Regions from separate parts of the Mesorhizobium sp. M7A.F.Ce.TU.012.03.2.1 genome, predicted to be linked through region 1. Evidence: riboswitches for the same ligand, from Rfam matches in the RefSeq annotation. Region 1 holds a riboswitch; each other region holds the start of a gene.
What was found. A riboswitch is a leader RNA that binds a small molecule or an ion and turns the genes downstream of it on or off. The one in region 1 is predicted to bind thiamine pyrophosphate.

Region 1 (3,267 bases):
GCTGCGACAATAGCCGGCAGCGCCAACGGCACGGCGAAGATCTGCAGGATGAAGGCGCGGCCGAAGAAACGTGGATGTCGCGACAGAGCGCGCGCCACGAACAGCGCCGGGATGGCCGAAAGCAGCGTCGAGAGCGCCGCTTGCCAGAGCGTGAAGCGAATGACGCGAAGCAGATAGGGATCGAAGGCTGCCCAGGCGCCCGAGAAATCATGGGCGCCCTCGAAAAGCAGGCCGGCAAACGCGCCGCCGATCAGCAGCGCGATCGCGGCAAGCGCGACAATGCCGGCGCTGACGCGGGGATCAGAGGCTGCGCGTCGCACGCCGGACCACCAATCTCCGGATCGCGGCACTTACAAAGGATTGCGTTCCTTCGCGCCCCCCTCTGTCCTGCCGGACATCTCCCCCACAAGGGGGGAGATTGGCAATTTCGACGCCTCGCTCACTCCAGCAGCATTGGCGATTGGCGAAATCGCCGATGGCAGCCAATCTCCCCCCAAGCGGGGGAGATGTCCGGCAGGACAGAGGGGGGCGCCGTAGAGCACTCATCTTCGATAGCAAACTTATTTGCTCATCACCGCAAGCCATTCATCGACCCAGGCCTTGCGATTGGCAGCGACCTCTTGCGGGCTGAACAGCAAGGTCTTGGTCGGCTTGACCAGTTTATCAAAGGCCGGATTGAGCGGCTTGTCGGTCTTGCCGGCCGGGAACATCCAGTTGGTCTCGGGAATGGCATCCTGGAATTTAGGTCCGGTCATGAAGGCCATAAACTTGGCCGCCAGCGGATTCTTGGCCCCCGTCGTGGTGATACCCGCCACCTCGATCTGCAGATACTCGCCCTCCTCGAAGGAGGCGGCCTGGTAGCGCCCGGTGTTCTCGGCGATCATGTGATAGGCCGGCGACGTCGTGTAGGACAGCACCATCGGCGCCTCGCCCTTGGTGAACAGCCCATAGGCCTCGCTCCAGCCCGGCGTCACGGTCAGCACCTTCGGCTTGAGCTTGGCCCAGGCCTCCGGCGCCTTGTCGCCATAAACCGACTTGACCCACAGAAGCAGGCCGAGGCCCGGCGTCGAGGTGCGTGGATCCTGGATGACGATCTTGTCGTCGGCACTGCCTTCGACCAGCTCTTTCAGGCTTTTCGGCGGGTTCCTCAGCTTCTCGGTGTCGTAGACGACAGCGAAATAGCCGTAATCAAAGGGGACAAAAGTATCGTCGCTCCAGCCACCCGGCACGTTGACATCAGTTACGCCGCCATGCGGCGCGAACAAGCCTGAGGCCTTGGCATCGGCGGTGAGATTGGTGTCGAGGCCAAGCACGATATCGGCCTTGGTCGATGCGCCTTCCAATCTGACGCGGTTGAGCAACGCGACGCCGTCGGCGACCGAGACGAACTCGACATCGCAGCCGCATTCGGCCTCGAACGCCTTCTTCACCACGGGACCCGGACCCCAGTCGGCGGTAAAACTCTCATAGGTGTAGACGGTGAGCTTGTCCTTGGCCAAGGCCGGTCCGGACAAGGCCACGACCGTTGCTGAAACAAGAGCGTATAAAAGCGTGCGCATCGGCGCCTCCTTCGTTCGAATTGAAAGGAATTGAGGCGTCGGACTGTCCGAAACGTCTAATCCCTCCGCCGGTACAAACCGGATCAGGTTCAGCGGGTTGGCGAGACTGCCTCTCAGCCGGTCCGCGAAGATCGCGTCCGGCACCCCGTTAGAGCGTTTCGACACATAGGCCGGCCCGATCCGCCACGCAAGTGGGAGTTTGCCGCCTTCCGTTTCCCGTGCCGGGCTGGTAAGGGCCACACGATATGAGCACATTCACCATCCTGCTTGGCGGCGATCTCATCCGCACGCCACGGCTCGACCGTCAGGTCGAAGGCTCCCGCGTCATCGCCGCCGACGCCGGCATAGGCCATGCGCAGTTGCTGGGCCTCGTGCCGGAGCTGTGGGTGGGTGATTTCGATTCCGTGCCGGCGAACCTGCCGGACGATCTCGCTTCCGTGCCGCGCCGGACCTTCCCGGCGGAAAAGGACCAGACCGATGGCGAACTGGCCATCGCCGCAGCACTCGAGCGCGGCGCGACCCGGCTGGTGCTCGCCGGTGCTTTCGGCGGCAAGCGCGCCGACCACGCTTTCCTGCATCTGGCGCTTGCCTTGCGGCTGGCCGAAGCAGGGACCGATGTGCTCCTGACCAGCGGCGCCCAGGAAGGCATTCCCCTGCTGCGCGGAACGGCCGGCTTCGACTATGCCGATGGCACGCTGTTTTCGGTGCTCGGCTTTTCCGAGCTTGCCGGGTTGACCGTCACCCGCGCCAAATGGCCGCTGAACCACGTCAAGGTGGCCTTCGGTTCGTCGCTGACCATTTCCAACGAGGTCAAGGGCCGCCTCGAAATCGCGCTCGGCCATGGCCGCGCGATGCTGCTCGCTCATCCCTATCCCTTACCTGAAAGCTGACATGGCCCCGCCTCTTCTCAACCTCGACGGGATAAAACTGACCTTCGGCGGCACGCCGCTGCTCGACGGCGCCGCCTTGACGGCTTCGGCCGGCGACAAGATCGCACTGGTCGGCCGCAACGGGTCGGGCAAGTCGACCCTGCTGAAGATCGCCGCTGGCCTGATCGAGCCGCAGGACGGTGAGGTGTTCCGCCAGCCTTCGGCAACTGTCCGCTATTTGCCGCAGATGCCCGACATGGAGGGCTTTGCCACTGTCCGCGCCTATGTCGAGGCCGGGCTTGGCCCTGCCGACGATCCCTACCGCGCCAGCTATCTGATGGAGCATCTCGGACTGTCGGGCGAGGAGCGGCCCAACGATCTGTCGGGCGGCGAGGCGAGGCGTGCTGCCCTTGCCCGCGTCATGGCGCCGGAGCCAGACATCCTGCTGCTCGATGAGCCGACCAACCATCTCGACCTCTCGGTCATCGAATGGCTGGAAGAAGAACTCATCCGCACCTCCTCGGCACTGATCGTCATCTCGCACGACCGCCGCTTTCTCGAACGTGTGTCGCGCGCCACCATCTGGCTCGATCGCGGCCAGACCCGCAGGCTGGACAAGGGCTTTGGCCATTTCGAGGAATGGCGCGACCTGGTCCTGGAGGAAGAAGAGCGCGAGCAGCATAAACTCGGCCGCCAGATCGTTCGCGAAGAGCATTGGCTGCGCTACGGCGTGACGGCGCGGCGCAAGCGAAATATGCGCCGGCTCGGCGAGTTGCAGACCATGCGCCAGCGTTTTCGCGGCCATCGCGGTGCCGAAGGGTCGGCGACCATGGTGGCGA
Region 2 (3,267 bases), 1.7 Mb from region 1:
GACAGCACATAGATGCGGTCGGACAGGAACACGGCTTCGCGCACGTCATGGGTGATCAGGAGCGCCGTCCAGCGATGATGCCGCCACATCTGTTCCAGCCAGCGCTGCATGGCCGTGCGGGTCAGCGCGTCGAGAGCGCCGAACGGCTCGTCGAGCAAAAGCATGTCGCGTTGCTGCACCACCGTGCGCAGCAAGGCCGCGCGCTGGCGCATACCGCCGGACAGTTGCGCTGGAAAATGCCGCTCGAAGCCGGCAAGCCCGAATTCGGCAAACAACGGCGCAACGCGCGCCCGCGCCGCCTGTCTCCTCATGCCTTGCACTTCGAGCCCGAGCGTCGCGTTTTCGAGGATGCGCCGCCACGGCATCAGCGCGTCACGCTGCGGCATGAAGGCGAAATGCCTGCCGTGGTCGTCGAGCGGCGCGCCGTCGAACAACATCTCGCCCTCGCCATGCTCGGCGCCGGTCAGGAGCTGGAAGAGTGTCGATTTGCCGGCGCCCGAGGGTCCAAGGATCGAGACGAATTCACCAGCGCCGACGCTAAGCGAAATATCGGCCAGCACGTCGAGCCCACCGAACGCCTTGCGCACATGCCGCAGCTCGAGCCGGTTCATCGCCAGGCCCCCTTCCCGGCGGTTTCCTTGCCGGCCCGCTCCCAGGGCATCGCGAGGCGCTGCAGCAGTACAGTCGACCCGAACAGGACAAGTGTCAGCGCGGCACTCACTCCGACGGCGGCAAGAACCAGGTCAGGACGGAAATTGTTCTTGGCGTTGAGCATGTAGATGCCCAGCCCCTTCGCGGCCCCCGCATATTCGGCGAAGATCGCGCCGACCACGGCGTAGGTGATGGAGATCCTCAAACCAGCGAAGAAATAGGGCAGCGCCGAAGGCAGCCGTGCCAGCACGAAGATGCGCCAGCGCCCTGCCCCCATGGCGCGCAGCATTTGCCCGATCTCGGCCTCGGTCGACTCATAACCCTCGACCAACGCAACCAGCATCGGAAAGAAGGTAACCAGCGCCACCAGCATGATCTTGGGCGCCAGCCCGAAGCCGAACCAGAGCACCACCAGCGGCGCGATCGCCACCAGCGGCAAGGTCTGGCTGACGATTAAGACAGGAAACATCGCACGCCGCAGCGGCTGGAAGAAGTCGACCAGCATTGACAGCACGAAGGCAGCGCTGAGCGAACAGGCAAAGCCGAGCAGCGTGGCGCCGATGGTCGGAATGGCGTTGTCGGCCAGCGCCTGGCGATTGAGCAGCGCTTGCTCGAAAACGCGCGACGGCGCCGGCAGTGTCGTCGGCCTGATGCCGGAATAGGTGGCATAAAGCTCCCACGCCAGCAGGAGCAAACCGACCGAGATCATGGCCGGCATTGCCTTGACAAGAAGGCTCGCGATCGGGCGCGAAGCGACTGATGATGTGGCCACGGGAGATAACCTTTGACGGCAGCGCGAAAGCGCGGCTGGCTCAGACAGCCGACGGGCTGTTGGCCGAGACCGTGACGTCGAGGGTTACGTGGCCGGCGCCTGGTCCGAAGCGGCAGAAGGCCTCGTCCAGCGCCGAAAAGATCGCACCGGCATCACCGCGCAGTTTCGTGCAGAAATGCTTGGAACGCTCATAGACGCCGGACTGCTTGAGAAAATCGATGCAGCCGTAGATCTCGTCCATGTGGTCGTCGGTGCCCATCACATAGAGCGAGAACTGCGCCGCCGCCGGCTGGCCGGTGGCAGCAGCATTGCGCACCGCCGCGATGGCCGCATCCTTGCGCGGGCCGAGTGGCCCAACAGGCCCGCCAAGTGCATCGGAGCGGCAGATCGGATCATCCGGCTCGCCAGGGCACCCGCGCGAGATGGTGGCCGACAACACGCAATGTTTGCCGCTGCGTGCCGCCGCCACGAAGAGGTCGCGCATGGCGGGAAACAGCACTTCGGGCGGCCCGACCAGCAAGGTCGAGATGTCGTCGGTCTCGATCCTGAGCTTGTCGCGCCAGGGATCGAGCGCACCGAGCGCGCCAAGAATGACACCGACGAAATCGTCGGTCATGGGGTATAGGGAAATCTGTGCGCCTGAAAACATCGCCCGCCTCGCTCCGCTGGTATTACCCAGATCAGCTTCTAGGGTCTGTGGGCTTGCCGCCCCCGTCTCAGCCCCGACCGTACGGAGCACCCCTGTGGATGTGCGCCTTAAAGCATCATTCGAGTTCAAGGGAAAGCCGTTTTTTCAGAGCACTGCGCCAAAAGCATTGCGCCAGTCACGGTGCGCCTGTGCGGAATTTTGTCGGGAACCTTCGCCGCTGCGACCGGTTGTCCCCACAGTCGCAACGCGATCACTTTCGTAGAAAACAAGCGACGACTTCACAGAAATGGAGACAAACCATGTTCATGAAAATCCTCGCAGCTTCGGTTCTCACCATTGGTCTGGCCACGTCAGCCATGGCGCAAAGCGCCGGCAGCAACAACGCAAATGGAAGCGGCAGCGGCAAATCGGTGACGGTTGAGCCGAACACGCCGGCTTCACCGAATACGGTCGAGCCGGACACTGTCGACCCGGGCACGACCAACAGCACGACTGGCACGGTAGGAGATATGAATTCAAACGCGGATCAGAATTGCCCGGCAAGTCCGCAGGGGGCGCAGGCAGATGCCAACGGCACCTCCCCGGGCACCACCTCGCCGACAGTCAACGACAACAATTGCGGCAAGTAATCTGCACGCGATCGAACCAAAGCCGCGGAGCACAACCTCCGCGGCTTTGTTCTACCACGACGCGGGGATCGGGGTTTGGTACAACCTTGAACTCTACGAAACCGCCGTCTCGCGAACCGGCAGCTTCCAGCCTGGCCTGACGAAGTGGCAGGTGTATCCGTTGGGATATTTCTCCAGATAGTCCTGATGCTCGGGCTCGGCTTCCCAGAACGGACCAACGGGTGCGACTTCGGTGATGACCTTGCCCGGCCACAGGCCCGAGGCATCGACATCGGCGATGGTGTCCTCGGCGACGCGCTTCTGTTCGTCGCTGGTGTAATAGATCGCCGAGCGATAACTCGTCCCGACATCGTTGCCCTGGCGGTTGCGGGTCGTCGGATCGTGGATCTGGAAAAAGCGTTCCAGCAGCGTGCGATAGCTTATGATGGCCGGATCGAAATTGATCTCGATGGCTTCGGCGTGGGTGCCGTGGTTGCGGTAGGTGGCGTTGGGCACGTCGCCGCCGCTGTAGCCGACACGGGTGGAGATGACGCCGGGATAGCGCCGTATCAAATCCTGCATGCCCC
Region 3 (3,267 bases), 440 kb from region 1:
TTGTGGCAGCAGATTGTGATGGCCGATCATGATGCCGTAACGCATGTCGGGCTGCTGGAGCAATTCCTGTAGGCCTGCAAGCATCTCACGCGAGATGTATGGCGTGTCCATCTGACCGTAATACTCGTCGTCGGACGCCTCCTTATCTGGATCGCTGGGAGGTGTCGCGGGCGAATGTCCCGAGATGTCCGGCGAACCGAGATCTACAGGTTCTGTAGAAGGACTGAGTGCCTCGAGACGATCACGAAGGAACGCGGGAAGGTTCTGAAGCTCCCAACTGCCTATTGCTGTGTTGACGAGGATGAAGTTTGCGCCTGCGGATCCTGTCGGAAGTCTGAAGTGCACGGGTTGGTCCACGGGAACGGTCTGCCAACCCAAGCGGGCGGCTAAACTCGCCATTTCGCTGAATTTCTCAGTCGGTCCAAGTTCGCGCGCGTCATCACGGTTCACATCGTGATTTCCCGGTACGAATATCAACGGAAGCGCCTTTGAACTGCGTCCCTGTGCGCGGCAGAGCAACGTGAAATGCTGGAATGCCGAAGCAATGAAAGTCTTGTCGCCACGGCTCGTGAAATCCCCCATGAAGGCGATCGAATCCAAGGGCTTCGAAGTCGTCAGCCGCCGAAGTTTCGTCAAGACGGCACGCAGCGAAGACGCGCGTAGCTTCTGCGTTATTTTCGGAGCGAACTTGCTATCCTTGGCATCGATGTTGCTCGAGGAAGGATGCCAGTCCGGATAGTGAATATCGCCTACTTGAAGGATTCGCACCCGCCGCATAACTCGCCCCCCTGCCGAGAGCCATAGACTAATCCGTTCGCTTTTGCCAAGCGCGAACGATCATCCGCAGTGTCCTTAACGAGGTAGCCTGCACTTTTCGAGAATTGCCACGGCGGCTATTTTTCGGGTGTGAAGCACACGAGACCCGCGACGTGAGACCCAGTTGCTCAATGCCCAGTTGCTCAATGAGCTTTCTTACGAATAAGGGAGAATTTCCGCGGCCGGACTATCTCTGAGCGAGCGTGCATGACTGCCAACGGAAGGTCTTGCACGCACCCTTGCGATCTTGAGCAATGGTCGCCATGACTTTCTTCTTGTAGGCTTTTGAGTGGCCCAGCCTGCGATCACCAGACCCCACCGATTCTAAAGAGCGTGGCAGATGGGATAGTCGAGGTTGCCCGTGCACAATCACGCTCAGGGCTTGCGCCGCCCAGAGGACACGCTGAAAAGGCAGATTGGGGCGCAAGCACGCCATTCACGAGAGGTTCGACATGAAGACCATGCAAGAAAAAGACATTCCGGCATTCGTACAAGCAGTTGTGGACGCCGGCTGCAACATTTGCGCGATTGGCAACTTGGGATACGTCTTTGGCGATGCTGATTTCACGCCAGCGCAACGGAGGGCCGTCGAGCCACAGCTGCGTAGGATTGCTGAAATCTACGGCGAACGCGATCATCTCATGAACGAGATAGCTGTATATCTGCGGTCGATCGGACGCCATGTCGAGGTTGAGCCGAAGACAGGTATTTCCTGATGGCCGAGATCGCGAGAAGCCGTCTTCCAATCTCTGAATCCTAAAGGAGGTGACCCCCAAGGCCGTTCGTCACCTTCGACCAGAATAACCACATCCGTGACCGCCTGAGCTACTTGGTCGATACGCTCACATGGCCAATACAGTTTCTCCATCCTTCACGAAGCGAATGAGGCTTTGGCCACGGTCAACGGGGCGTGACTTGTCCCCGATGCATGCGCGAGCTCTCCGCCCGGCTGGCCGCCGGCCGTCGCCACCGGCCGAAGGCGCCCGAATGCGCTTGACAAGATAGCGTCAGCCCGTTCAACCTGAGGCATTCACCAGGGGAGTCCCGGCAAGGGGCTGAGATACTGCTGGCTTTCGCGGCGCAGTGACCCGTTGAACCTGATCCAGTTCATACTGGCGTAGGGACGGTGCAAGCGCTTTGCGGGAGTTTACGCCCGAGGTCCTGCTGCAGCAGGTCTACAGAAGCGTCTTTTCATCCTTCCGGCACAGAACTGGGTCTCCAATGCATGAGCAAAGGAGCCTCACGATGAATGCCCTCACCCCCGCCGTGTCGACGGGACCACTGCCCGCCTCGCGGAAAATCCACAAGCCCGGCGTCCTCTACCCGCAGATCAGGGTGCCGATGCGCGAGATTTCCGTCCATCCGACGGCCGGCGAACCGCCCGTCACCGTCTACGATCCGTCCGGCCCCTATACCGATCCGTCGGTCGAAACCAGCATCGAAAAAGGCCTTGCCCGGCTTCGCCACGAATGGGTCACGGCGCGTGGCGATGTCGAAGCCTATGACGGCCGCCACGTCCGGCCGGAAGACAATGGTTTCGCCACCGGCGAGCGCCTGACACCGGAATTTCCGATACGCAATCGGCCGCTCAAGGCCAAGCAGGGCAAGGCGGTGACCCAACTTGCCTATGCGCGCGCCGGCATCATCACGCCAGAAATGGAGTTCGTAGCCATCCGCGAGAATCTCGGCCGCGAGGTGATGCGCGGCAAGCTGCAACGCGACGGCGAAGCCTTCGGCGCGGCGATCCCAGATTTCGTCACACCCGAATTCGTGCGCGACGAGGTGGCGCGCGGACGCGCAATCATTCCCGCCAACATCAATCATCCCGAGAGCGAGCCGATGATCATCGGTCGCAATTTTCTGGTCAAGATCAACGCCAACATCGGCAACTCGGCTGTCACATCATCGATGGCCGAAGAGGTCGAAAAAATGGTCTGGGCGATCCGCTGGGGCGCGGACACGGTGATGGACCTGTCGACCGGCCGCAACATCCATAACATCCGCGACTGGATCGTGCGCAATGCGCCGATGCCGATCGGTACGGTGCCGCTCTATCAGGCGCTGGAAAAGGTCAACGGCATCGCCGAGGATCTGAACTGGGAGGTCTACCGCGACACGCTGATCGAGCAGGCCGAGCAAGGCGTCGACTATTTCACCATCCACGCCGGCGTGCGGCTGCACTACATACCGCTGACCGTCGACCGGGTCACGGGCATCGTCTCGCGCGGCGGCTCGATCATGGCCAAATGGTGCCTGCACCATCACCGGGAGAGCTTCCTCTACGAGCATTTCGAGGAGATCTGCGACATCGCCAGAGCCTATGACGTCTCCTTCTCGCTCGGCGACGGCCTTCGTCCCGGTTCAATCGCCGATGCGAACGACGCGGCGCAATTCGCCGAACTGGAAACACTTGGAGAACTCACCAAGATTGCCTGGGCAAAGGACTGCCAG

Region 2: linked by a shared signal. The riboswitch ahead of EJ079_RS19960 (YkoF family thiamine/hydroxymethylpyrimidine-binding protein) and the one ahead of thiB (thiamine ABC transporter substrate binding subunit) in region 1 are both predicted to bind thiamine pyrophosphate.
Region 3: linked by a shared signal. The riboswitch ahead of thiC (phosphomethylpyrimidine synthase ThiC) and the one ahead of thiB (thiamine ABC transporter substrate binding subunit) in region 1 are both predicted to bind thiamine pyrophosphate.

What each region holds. Positions count from the first base shown of each region.
Region 1 is NZ_CP034779.1:2,408,861-2,412,127, reverse strand. Features, by position in the region: gene thiP (thiamine/thiamine pyrophosphate ABC transporter permease) at 1-320, opposite strand, end outside; partial or broken gene EJ079_RS33870 (precorrin-3B synthase) at 373-533, shown strand; gene thiB (thiamine ABC transporter substrate binding subunit) at 561-1,559, opposite strand; TPP riboswitch at 1,603-1,717, opposite strand; gene EJ079_RS11595 (thiamine diphosphokinase) at 1,805-2,449, shown strand; gene EJ079_RS11590 (ABC-F family ATP-binding cassette domain-containing protein) at 2,451-3,267, shown strand, end outside.
Region 2 is NZ_CP034779.1:4,075,920-4,079,186, reverse strand. Features, by position in the region: gene EJ079_RS19970 (ABC transporter ATP-binding protein) at 1-611, opposite strand, end outside; gene EJ079_RS19965 (ABC transporter permease) at 608-1,369, opposite strand; gene EJ079_RS19960 (YkoF family thiamine/hydroxymethylpyrimidine-binding protein) at 1,464-2,072, opposite strand; TPP riboswitch at 2,063-2,176, opposite strand; gene EJ079_RS19955 (hypothetical protein) at 2,372-2,701, shown strand; gene msrA (peptide-methionine (S)-S-oxide reductase MsrA) at 2,795-3,267, opposite strand, start outside.
Region 3 is NZ_CP034779.1:1,971,463-1,974,729, reverse strand. Features, by position in the region: gene EJ079_RS09535 (metallophosphoesterase) at 1-777, opposite strand, end outside; gene EJ079_RS09530 (hypothetical protein) at 1,269-1,532, shown strand; TPP riboswitch at 1,842-1,958, shown strand; gene thiC (phosphomethylpyrimidine synthase ThiC) at 2,062-3,267, shown strand, end outside.